2 regions of the Acidaminococcus sp. HCP3S3_G9_1 genome follow, and region 1 is predicted to be linked to the other one. Evidence: a T-box and tRNA genes for the amino acid it is inferred to sense, from the RefSeq annotation. Region 1 holds a T-box; the other holds one or more tRNA genes.
What was found. A T-box is a leader RNA that pairs with one kind of tRNA and senses whether it is charged. The one in region 1 lies ahead of ACTQY1_RS04045 (valine--tRNA ligase), so its partner is inferred to be a tRNA-Val.

Region 1 (5,135 bases):
TGCGGAAGGAACCCCGGAAGGCCTTCTGTCAGATCTTCAAGGACCTGGAAAAGAAATGCCAGGAAAGCGAAATCTCTGAAAAGGCCCTGGATCTGCGGGGGATGCTGGATGCCATCCACCTGATGGAAGCCGGGCTGGAAGCCCACAAGGCCCTGGATCTGGGAATCGTGAACAAATCCTTCGATGAATATGAACCGGGGCTGATCCGGGACGTGATCAATCTCCACATTCCCGGGAACTATACCAAAAAGGACATTTTCGAGGACTGAGGAACCATGGGAAAACTCAAGTACGATGCCAAACGCCGCCGGGCTTTGAATATCGTATGGGACGTGTCCTGGGACTACCGGTTCGATCCCGATTTTCTGGCCTATACGGAACAGGGTACCCCGGATCTATATCTGAACGCGGTGGTGGGCTTCACCCGGAAATATTATGATGTGAAGCTGATCCACCAGATGTTCGAGGAAATGGAAGACAGCGCCCTCCGGGATACCTTTACGGACCTGTTCTGGCTGGGACTGGAATACGCCACCTACGCCAAGGAGGCTCCGGTGCGGCCGGTGCTGCCCTATCTCCGGCAGCAGCATGCCAGGGCCTATTTTGACGGCACCAAACTGGACAAAACCGGAGTGGCCCACGAAATGCAGGCGGCACGGTGGCACGAGGTGCTGGGGGAGGGACTGGATCTCCATGACCCCTGGGCTAAGGGGCTCTATGCCAATCTTTGCTTCGATCCGGCCTGGGATACCAAGCAGCTGTGCGACCATTTCCGGAAGATTACCAAAAAGTACTTCGTCTCCCATTTCCTGGTCCGGGAAAGCCTGGAAAAAGTCATCATCAGCAAAGGCCTGGGGGACTTTATCGACTGGCTGCTGCCCCATGTGTTCCGGAAGCAGGAAAGCGTGTTCAATTTTCTCTATTCCAAGAAGCAGGCCATGGACATCCTGGCCGGGAAAAACGCCCACAACGGGCTCATGGCCATTATCACCGGCCAGACGGCGTCGGAAAACTACAACTATATCATCGACTGTTTCGGCGCCAGCATCTACCCGCCCCGGAAAATGCTGGATATTGACCAGGCCTGGTGCAACGGGCCTCATCAGGGGTGCCATCTCCACTTTACCCGGGGCCGGCTGGGGAGCAAAGGGGCCACCGGGGAAGCTTCCCGCTGGCTTGAGGGAGCCCACGCCCAGCGGGTGAAGAACCTGGCCTACTACAAGGATCACGGGGAACAGTGCCGGAAGAGTATAGCCCGGCTCACCAGCCAGCTCCGGAGCGTCATGCGCATGGCCCAGACCCGGCTGCCGGTGCCCGCCAAGGAAGGGGAACTGGTACCCGGCCTGGTGTGGCGGGCCCTGAAGGTGAACGACAGCCGGGTGTTCTTCGAACGGGAGACCGTCTCCAGCCCGGATTTCACCGTGGACCTGATGCTGGATGCTTCCGCCTCCCGGGGGGAGTATCAGCAGGTAATCGCCTCCCAGGCCTATGTGATCGCCGAAAGTCTCCGCCAGTGCGGGATTCCCTACCAGGTGTATTCCTTCTGCACTCTGCGGAACTATACGGTACTCACCCTGTTCAAGGACTATGCGGACAAGAAGCGGTGCACCAACATCTTCAACTATGTGGCCACCGGGTGGAACCGGGACGGGCTGGCCCTCCGGGGAGCCCGGCAGCTGATGGGGGACTTTACCCAGACCAAAAAGATCCTGATCATGCTCACGGATGCGGAGCCCAACGACGACAAGCCTCTGGTGGGAGACGGGCTGTTTAGCTCTTCGGAATACCGGGATGAAAAAGCCGTGGCCAACACCGCTGACGAAGCCGCCAGCCTCCGCCGGGAAGGGATCCGGATCATCGGGCTCATCAACGGAGAGAATCAGCACATCATGAAAGATGCCCGGAAGATCTTCGGGGAAGACTGTGTGGAAGTCCGGGATCTGGATAAAATGGCCGACAGCGTAGGCAAGATGCTGTGCCGGCAGATCGAGGCGCTGTGAAAAAGAGGGTGTTGCACGTTTTGTGCAGCACCCCTTTTCTGTCGGCGTTCAACGGCCGCTGACCGTTGACGGGGCCTTGAAAGGGTCCACCCCATTGACAATCCCGCGCACCCTTGTTACAATGACTCCATACAACCATACAGCCAAAGGCGATGATGGGAAGGAGTACAGCGCCCCTTGCACCGGCAGAGAGGATGCGGGTGGTGGAAGCATCCGGGCAATGCGCTGGAAGTCGTCCTGGAGCCGGCAGGAGGAAAGCCCTGTCCGTCACGGCACGTTACGCCGCTTTAAGGTGCTCAAGCAATTGAGAATGTAGGTGGTACCGCGAACAACTCGTCCTATACAGCAGGACGGGTTTATTTTTTTAAGGAGGCAGAGTTATGGCAGAAGAAAACAACATCCCCAAGGTCTATGATCCGGCTGCGGTGGAGAAGAAATGGTATGCATACTGGATCGATCACGGCTTTTTCCATCAGCCGGTGGACAAGAGCCGGAAACCCTTCAGTGTGGTGATCCCGCCTCCCAACATTACCGGCAAGCTCCACATGGGCCATGCCCTGGACAATACCCTCCAGGACATCCTGGTGCGCTGGCACCGGATGATGGGGGACAACACCTGCTGGCTGCCGGGCTATGACCATGCAGGACTGGCCACCCAGATCAAGGTGGAAGAGGAACTGAAGAAGAAGGAAGGTCTGACCCGGTATGATCTGGGCCGGGAAGAATTCATCAAACGGGTGTGGAAATGGAAGGAAGCCTACGGGGACGAAATCGTCCGGCAGCTGAAGAGCCTGGGGATTTCCTGCGACTGGGACCGGCAGCGGTTCACCATGGACGAAGGCCTGAGCCAGGCGGTCCGGGAAGCCTTTGTGAGCCTTTATGAAAAGGGCCTGATCTACAAGGGCACCCGGATGATCAACTGGTGCGTCAACTGCCGTACGGCTTTGTCCGATGTGGAAGTGGAACACCAGGACGATGCTGGTGCCCTGTGGTACATCAACTATCCCATTGTGGGCGAAAAGGACCAGTACCTGACCATCGCCACCAGCCGTCCGGAAACCATCCCCGGGGATACTGCCGTGGCCGTGAACCCCAAGGATGAACGGTACGGGAAACTGGTGGGAAAGAAGATCGCCCTGCCCACCACCAACCGGGAGATCCCCATTATCGCCGATGAATATGTGGACCTGGAATTTGGTACCGGCGCGGTGAAAATCACCCCGGCCCACGACCCCAACGACTATGAAGTGGGCCAGCGGCACAACCTGGAACAGATCGTGGTCATTGGCCTGGACGGGAAAATGACCAAAGAGGCTGGCAAATACGAAGGGGAAGACCGGTATGAATGCCGGAAGCACATTGTCCAGGATCTGAAGGACATGGGCCTTCTGGTGAAAATCGAAGATGCTCCCCACTCCGTTGGCCACTGCCAGCGCTGCCACCATGTGGTGGAACCCATGGTGTCCACCCAGTGGTTCGTGAAGATGAAACCCCTGGCGGAAGCAGCCATTAAATGCGTCACCGAAGGCCATACGGAATTTGTTCCCAGTCGGTTCACCAAAACCTATCTCCAATGGCTGGAAAACATCCATGACTGGTGCATTTCCCGGCAGATCTGGTGGGGGCACCGGATCCCGGTGTGGTACTGTGACGACTGCGGGGAAGTGGCCGCTTCCCGGACGGATCTTACCGCCTGCCCCAAATGCGGCAGCACCCATATCCATCAGGAAGAAGACTGCCTGGACACCTGGTTCAGCTCCGGCCTGTGGCCCTTCTCCACTTTCGGCTGGCCGCAAAAGACGGAAGAACTGGAACACTGGTATCCCACCAGCGTGCTGGTCACCGGCTATGACATCATCTTCTTCTGGGTGGCCCGGATGATCACCATGGGTGAGGAATTCATGGGGAAGGAACCCTTCAAGCACGTGTTCATCCACGGACTGGTCCGGGACGAACAGGGCCGGAAGATGAGCAAATCCCTGGGCAACGGCATCGACCCGGTGGAAGTGGTGAACAAGTACGGGGCGGATACCCTGCGGTTCATGCTGATCACCGGCAATACTCCGGGGAACGACATGCGGTTCTACTGGAACCGGATCGAAAGCACCCGGAATTTTGCCAACAAAATCTGGAACGCCTCCCGGTTCGCTCTCATGAACCTGGACGGTTATGACAAGAATGCGGAAAAAGCACCGCTCACCCTGGCGGACAAATGGATCCTCTCCCGGCTCCAGCACACCATCCGGGATGTGTCCAACTATCTGGAAAAATTCGAACTGGGCGAAGCGGGCCGTCTGATCTACGATTTCATCTGGGGCGAAGTGTGCGACTGGTACATCGAACTGGCCAAACCCCGTCTCTACGACCGGGAAAACGCCGCTGCCCGGGCTACGGCCCAGACGGTGCTGTGCCGGGTACTGGGAGATGCCATGAAGCTGCTCCATCCCTACATGCCTTTCATTACGGAAGAAATCTGGCAGCACCTGCCTCATGAAGGACAGAGCATCATGATCGCTCCCTGGCCGGTGGCGGATGAAGGGCTGATGGACGACACCGTGGAAAAACAGATGACTGCGGTGATGGATGTGATCAAGGCCATCCGGAACATGCGGGCGGAAGTGAACGCGGCTCCCGGCCACAAGGCTCCGGCCATGGTGCTGGTGGATGCCGACCTCCGGGACGTGTTCGCCGCCAACGGGGATTACATCCGGCAGCTGGGCACGGTGGATGTCCTGACCCTGGGGGCCATGGATGACGCCGCTCCGGAAAACGCCATGGCTGCTGTGGTGAACGGGGCCAAGGTGTATCTGCCTCTCAAAGGTCTTATCGACGTGGACAAGGAACTGGCCCGTCTCCAGAAGGAACTGGACGGGGCGGAAAAGGAAGCCAAGCGGGTAGCCGGGAAACTGAGCAACCAGAACTTCCTGGCCAAGGCTCCCGCCGAAGTGGTGGAAAAGGAAAAGACCAAACAGACGGAGATCCTGGCGCGGATCGACGGCCTGAAGGAACGGATGGCAACCCTGCGCAGCCTGTAAAAGGGAAAGGAGCAGACTATGGAATATGCGGACGCAGTAGACTATGTAGAAAGCCTGGGCAAGTTCGGCATCCATCTGGGCATGGAACGGATCCAGGGGC
Region 2 (5,135 bases), on a different contig from region 1:
CCAACGGGCAGCATATCTTTTTCATTGGAAATGGTTTTGGAGGAAGTACCAGAAGAAACCAGGGAATGGAACCCGGATACAGCCCCGCAGGCGATGGTTACAAACAGGATGGGGAACAAAGGCTTGCCGGCTACATCAAAGGAAGTGAAGGCAGGCATATTAATAGAAGGATTCCCCACGATGATGCCCAGGACACCGGCCAGGATCATCCCCAGCAGCAGGAATACGGACAGATAGTCACGAGGCTGGATCAGCAGCCACATGGGCATAATGGAAGCGGCGAAGCAGTACGCATAGGTCACATACAGCCAGGTGGTACGGGAAGCGTAGATGGGATGGGCAATGCCAAGGCTCACCATGGCCACCATGCACAGGATTCCCAGGATCAGTTCTTTGGAACCGTGGATGTTGAACCGGCGGGTCACCACACCGAAGATCATGGCAACCACGATGTAGATCATGGAAATGGAAGCGGCGGAGGCGTTGGGCCCCATCATTTCGCCGGTTTTGGAGAAGCCGTTGAAGGTGCTGGCCATAATGTCGGAGAAGGCGGCGATTACCAAGAGGGAGAACAGCCAGCCGAACATCAGGAACATTTTGCAGCCGGTATGGCCCACGTATTTTTCAATCAGGGCACCCATGCCTTTGCCGTCGTTCTTCACGGAAGCATAGAGGGCGGTGAAATCCTGTACAGCACCGAAGAATACGCCGCCTACCAAAATCCATAAGAAAGCAGGAACCCAACCAAACATGGCGGCGATAATCGGACCGGTTACAGGGCCGGCACCGGTAATGGAAGAAAACTGATGGGCAAATACCGTGAAGCGGGAAGCAGGGGCAAAGTCCTTGTCATCCCGGAAACGGTAGGCAGGAGTTTTCGCATCCGGTTCGATTCCCCAGGTCTTTACCAGCCAGCGGCCATAAAACATGTACGCGCAGATAAAGATTACGATAGCAAGACACACAAGCGTTAATCCGTTCATCATCATCACTCCTTCGAAAAAAATCCGACACTCGGGAATGCAAGTGCCGTGATCAAATCGGATGCTTGTTTATGGTACGTAATTTATCACTACCGGATACAAATGTCAACAGTTTTTTGTATACCTCATACAATATTTTTTCAAAGTGTTATCGAGATAAAAACAACTATGGGAATTAACAGAGAATTTGTCCACTGCAGAAGAATTTTCGCCATTTAGAAACAATTTCTTGTGCGCGGAAGGAAGACAAAGGGGGGCGCTGCACGTTGTGTGCAGCGCCCCCTTTGTCATTCGTAATGATTCAATATACTTTTGATCCGTTCCTTTTTGCTTTTGGGAACTTTCCATTCATAGTTCCTGTAGTTGTTCTCTCTGTGGTCGGTGGAATAGTCGGCGTAATCGATATCCCAGTTCTGTTCGTAGCTGCGGTTGTAGTCTCCGTGGCCGTCATCCAGCTGATATCCGGCAAACATGGCATCCTCCTTTGGGAAAAACAGATCCTTCTATAACATTAAGGTTTACAGTTAGGAAGTTTTGTATCATATACTGGTAATTTTAGCACAAACATTGTACAATGAATACAGAGAAATGAAAACACTGTACCGTGGAATCGGTTAGGGGAGTGGAGAGTCATGAAAATCGTTACCTTCGAATACGACAGCGATGTACAGGTGGGGATCATTTCCGAGGATGGAAAATTTGTGATCCCGGCCAACAAGTACAACAATATGTATGAACTGATCCAGCAGGCGGATTTTGAAGAACTGCTGGCTATTGCCCGGGTGGACATGGGTGCGGTTCCCATTGACCAGGTCAAGCTCCTGGCTCCCATTACCCATCCCCGGAATGACATTATCTGTCTGGGCATCAACTACAAATCCCACGACGACGAACTGCCTGATGAATATGTACCGGAAAAAATCGTCCAGCGGCAGGTACCTGTGTACTTCTCCAAACGGGTGGACCGGGCGGTGGATCCGGACGGGACCATCGACGGCCATTTCAATGTGGTGAAGGAACTGGACTATGAATGCGAATTGGCGGTGATCATCGGGAAGGAAGCCCGGGATGTGGCGGAAAAAGATGCCGGGGACTATGTGTTCGGCTATACCATCATTAACGATGTAACCGCCCGGGACGTGCAGGTGGCCCATAAACAGTGGTATTTCGGGAAGAGCCTGGACACCTTTGCCCCCATGGGGCCCTGCATCGTTACGGCGGATGAATTTGATTTTCCGCCGGCGCTCCATCTCACCTGCAAGGTGAACGGGGAACTGCGCCAGGACAGCAACACGAAACTGCTGGTTCACGGGATCCCTTACATCATCAGCGAACTGAGCAAAGGGATGACCCTCCGGGCCGGGACCATCATTGCCACCGGTACTCCCGCCGGCACCGGCATCGGCATGAACCCGCCCCGGTTCCTGAAAAGCGGGGACGTGGTGGAATGTTCCATCGAAGGAATCGGGACCCTGCGGAATAGGGTGAAATAAATAAGAAAAGGGGCTGTTGCATGCGCAGCAGCCCCTTTTTCTGTCTCAAGCCGGGAGTCTCATGCCAAAGGACGCCAAACGCGGCGGCGTTTGGCTGGGAATGGAGACGCCGCTGACGCGGCTAACCCACCACCATTGCGCAAGCGCAACGGTCCCCCGCCCTTGCAAAGGGCGGATAATGGGTACGGGGGCTTGCGCCCTGGTACCCCTAAAAAGCAATGGGCTCCAGCCCGAGCATATATCCGTCCCTTTTCAAGGGCGGGGGACCAGCCGTAAGGCTGGTGGTGGGTTAGCAGCCAACGGCTGCGTCTTTCCTCAAAGAAACCCGCCGGCTGCGGGTTTCTTCCAAAACAACCAACGCTGAACCCATACAACAAAAAAGGCTGCCTTCCGGCAGCCTCTGCTTTTTATCTGGTGGAACTAACTGGACTCGAACCAGTGACCCCCACGATGTCAACGTGATACTCTAACCATCTGAGCTATAGTTCCATAAGCAACAAACTTATTCTAAACGATAATGGGGTTCTTTGTCAAGTGGGTTTCCTGTTTCTTTTTTCTTCCGGAAACGATATAATGAAAGGAACAGTCAATCAACTCGTAACAAGCAGGAGGAATGGAGTTTGTCGGAAGTGACGGAAAAACGGTTTGAATTCCAGGACGCCCGGGAAATGGTGGCGGTACTGGGAGAAACAGATGAATACCTGAAGCAGATGCAGGAGAGCCTGGGCTGCCGGCTGATCCCCCGGGGAAACGAACTGATCGCCCAGGGAGCGGAACAGGATGTGGAGCTGGCGGACCGGCTGATCCGGGAGTTGCTGTACCTGTACCGCCAGGGGCTGCCCATTACCCAGCATGATGTGAAATACAGCCTGAAACTGGTCCGGGAAGGCCAGGAGGAACAGCTCCACAAGCTGTTCACCGATACGGTGCTCACCACTGTCCGGGGACGGCAGGTAAAGGCCAAGACCCTGGGCCAGATGCGGTATTTGAAGACCATTGCCCAGAACGACATTACCATTGCCATCGGGCCCGCCGGTACCGGGAAGACCTACCTGGCGGTGGCCATGGCGGTGAAGGCCCTGAAAAACAAGGAAGTGGAACGGATCATCCTCACCCGTCCCGCGGTGGAAGCCGGGGAAAAGCTGGGCTTTTTGCCCGGGGATCTCCAGGAAAAGGTGGATCCCTATCTGCGGCCTCTGTATGATGCTCTGTACGAAATGCTGGGGATGGAGGCCTTCCAGAAGAACCTCCAGCGGGGGATCATCGAAGTGGCCCCTCTGGCCTACATGCGGGGCCGTACCCTAAATGATGCTTTCATCATCCTGGACGAGGCCCAGAACACCACCCAGGAACAGATGCGGATGGCCCTTACCCGGTTCGGCTTCGGCTCCAAGCTGGTGGTCACCGGGGATGCCACCCAGGTGGACCTGCCGGGAGGACGGCCTTCCGGACTGGTGAATGCGGCCCAGGTGCTCCAGGACGTGCCGGGGATCGGCATCATCCATTTTTCTGAACAGGATGTGGTCCGGCACGAAATCGTGGGGGCCATCATCCGGGCTTATGAAAAATACGACCGGGCCCGGAAGGAACACCGGCAGCCCGGTGCTGACAGGAATAAAGGAGAAGGAAAATGATCGTTACCCTGGAAAACAACCAGACGGAGATTGCCATTCCGGAAGAACTGGAAGAGACCCTGAAAAAGGCCATGGACATTGTGGCCCGGAAAGAGGAACTGACGGACAATACGGAAGTGGACATTACCATTGTGGACAATGAAGAGATCCATACCCTGAACCGGGAGTACCGGGGCATCGACCGTCCTACGGACGTGCTGAGCTTTGCCCTGGACGAAGGGGACGAGGAACCGGAAGTGGACGACGGGGAAGCGGAACACCTGCTGGGGGACGTAATCATCTCCGCTCCCCGGGCCGTGGAGCAGGGAGAGGAATTTGGCCATGGGCTCACCCGGGAAATGACCTACCTGGCGGTCCATGGCATGCTCCACCTTTTGGGCTATGACCATATGGAAGAGGCGGACAAACGGGTGATGAGGGCCCGGGAGGAGGAAATCCTCCGGGAACTGGACCTGGCGGAGGAAAACTATGGAGGCTGAACTGGACCGGGAGCTGTTTGAAGCGGCCTGTGCCGTGCGGAAAAATTCCTACAGCCCCTATTCCCATTTTGCGGTGGGAGCAGCGGTCCGGGCAGCGGACGGCCGGATCTTCACCGGCTGCAATGTGGAAAACGCTTCCTATGGCCTGAGCCTCTGCGCGGAACGGTGTGCCATCTTTGCCGCCGTGAAGGAAGGGGTCAGGGAGTTTGCCGCCCTGTGCGTCACTGCCGATACTCCGGAACCGGTGTCCCCCTGCGGGGCCTGCCGGCAGGTGATGGCGGAATTCCGCATCCCCCGGATCTATCTGACCAATGTGAAGGGACAGGTAAAGACCGCCACGGTGGCGGACCTGCTGCCCTATGATTTCAGTTTGTAATACAGAAAGGACTTATATGGAAGAACAGAATACCCAACAGCATCGCTCCGGTTTTGTAGCCGTGGTGGGACGCCCCAATGCAGGAAAATCCACCCTGGTGAACCATCTGGTGGGGGAAAAGGTGGCCATTATCTCCGACCGGCCCCAGACCACCCGGAACCGGATCCTGA

Region 2: it encodes a tRNA-Val, which carries the amino acid that the T-box ahead of ACTQY1_RS04045 (valine--tRNA ligase) is inferred to sense. The anticodon was not compared.

Annotation. Positions count from the first base shown of each region.
Region 1 covers NZ_JBQKCH010000004.1:109,564-114,698, reverse strand. The annotation lists gene ACTQY1_RS04055 (AAA family ATPase) at 1-269, shown strand, start outside; gene ACTQY1_RS04050 (VWA domain-containing protein) at 276-2,000, shown strand; T-box leader at 2,144-2,344, shown strand; gene ACTQY1_RS04045 (valine--tRNA ligase) at 2,381-5,035, shown strand; gene ACTQY1_RS04040 (bifunctional folylpolyglutamate synthase/dihydrofolate synthase) at 5,054-5,135, shown strand, end outside.
Region 2 covers NZ_JBQKCH010000009.1:49,122-54,256, forward strand. The annotation lists gene ACTQY1_RS06950 (carbon starvation CstA family protein) at 1-983, opposite strand, end outside; gene ACTQY1_RS06955 (hypothetical protein) at 1,271-1,456, opposite strand; gene ACTQY1_RS06960 (fumarylacetoacetate hydrolase family protein) at 1,616-2,476, shown strand; tRNA gene ACTQY1_RS06965 (tRNA-Val) at 2,889-2,965, opposite strand; gene ACTQY1_RS06970 (PhoH family protein) at 3,097-4,110, shown strand; gene ybeY (rRNA maturation RNase YbeY) at 4,107-4,589, shown strand; gene ACTQY1_RS06980 (cytidine deaminase) at 4,579-4,965, shown strand; gene era (GTPase Era) at 4,982-5,135, shown strand, end outside.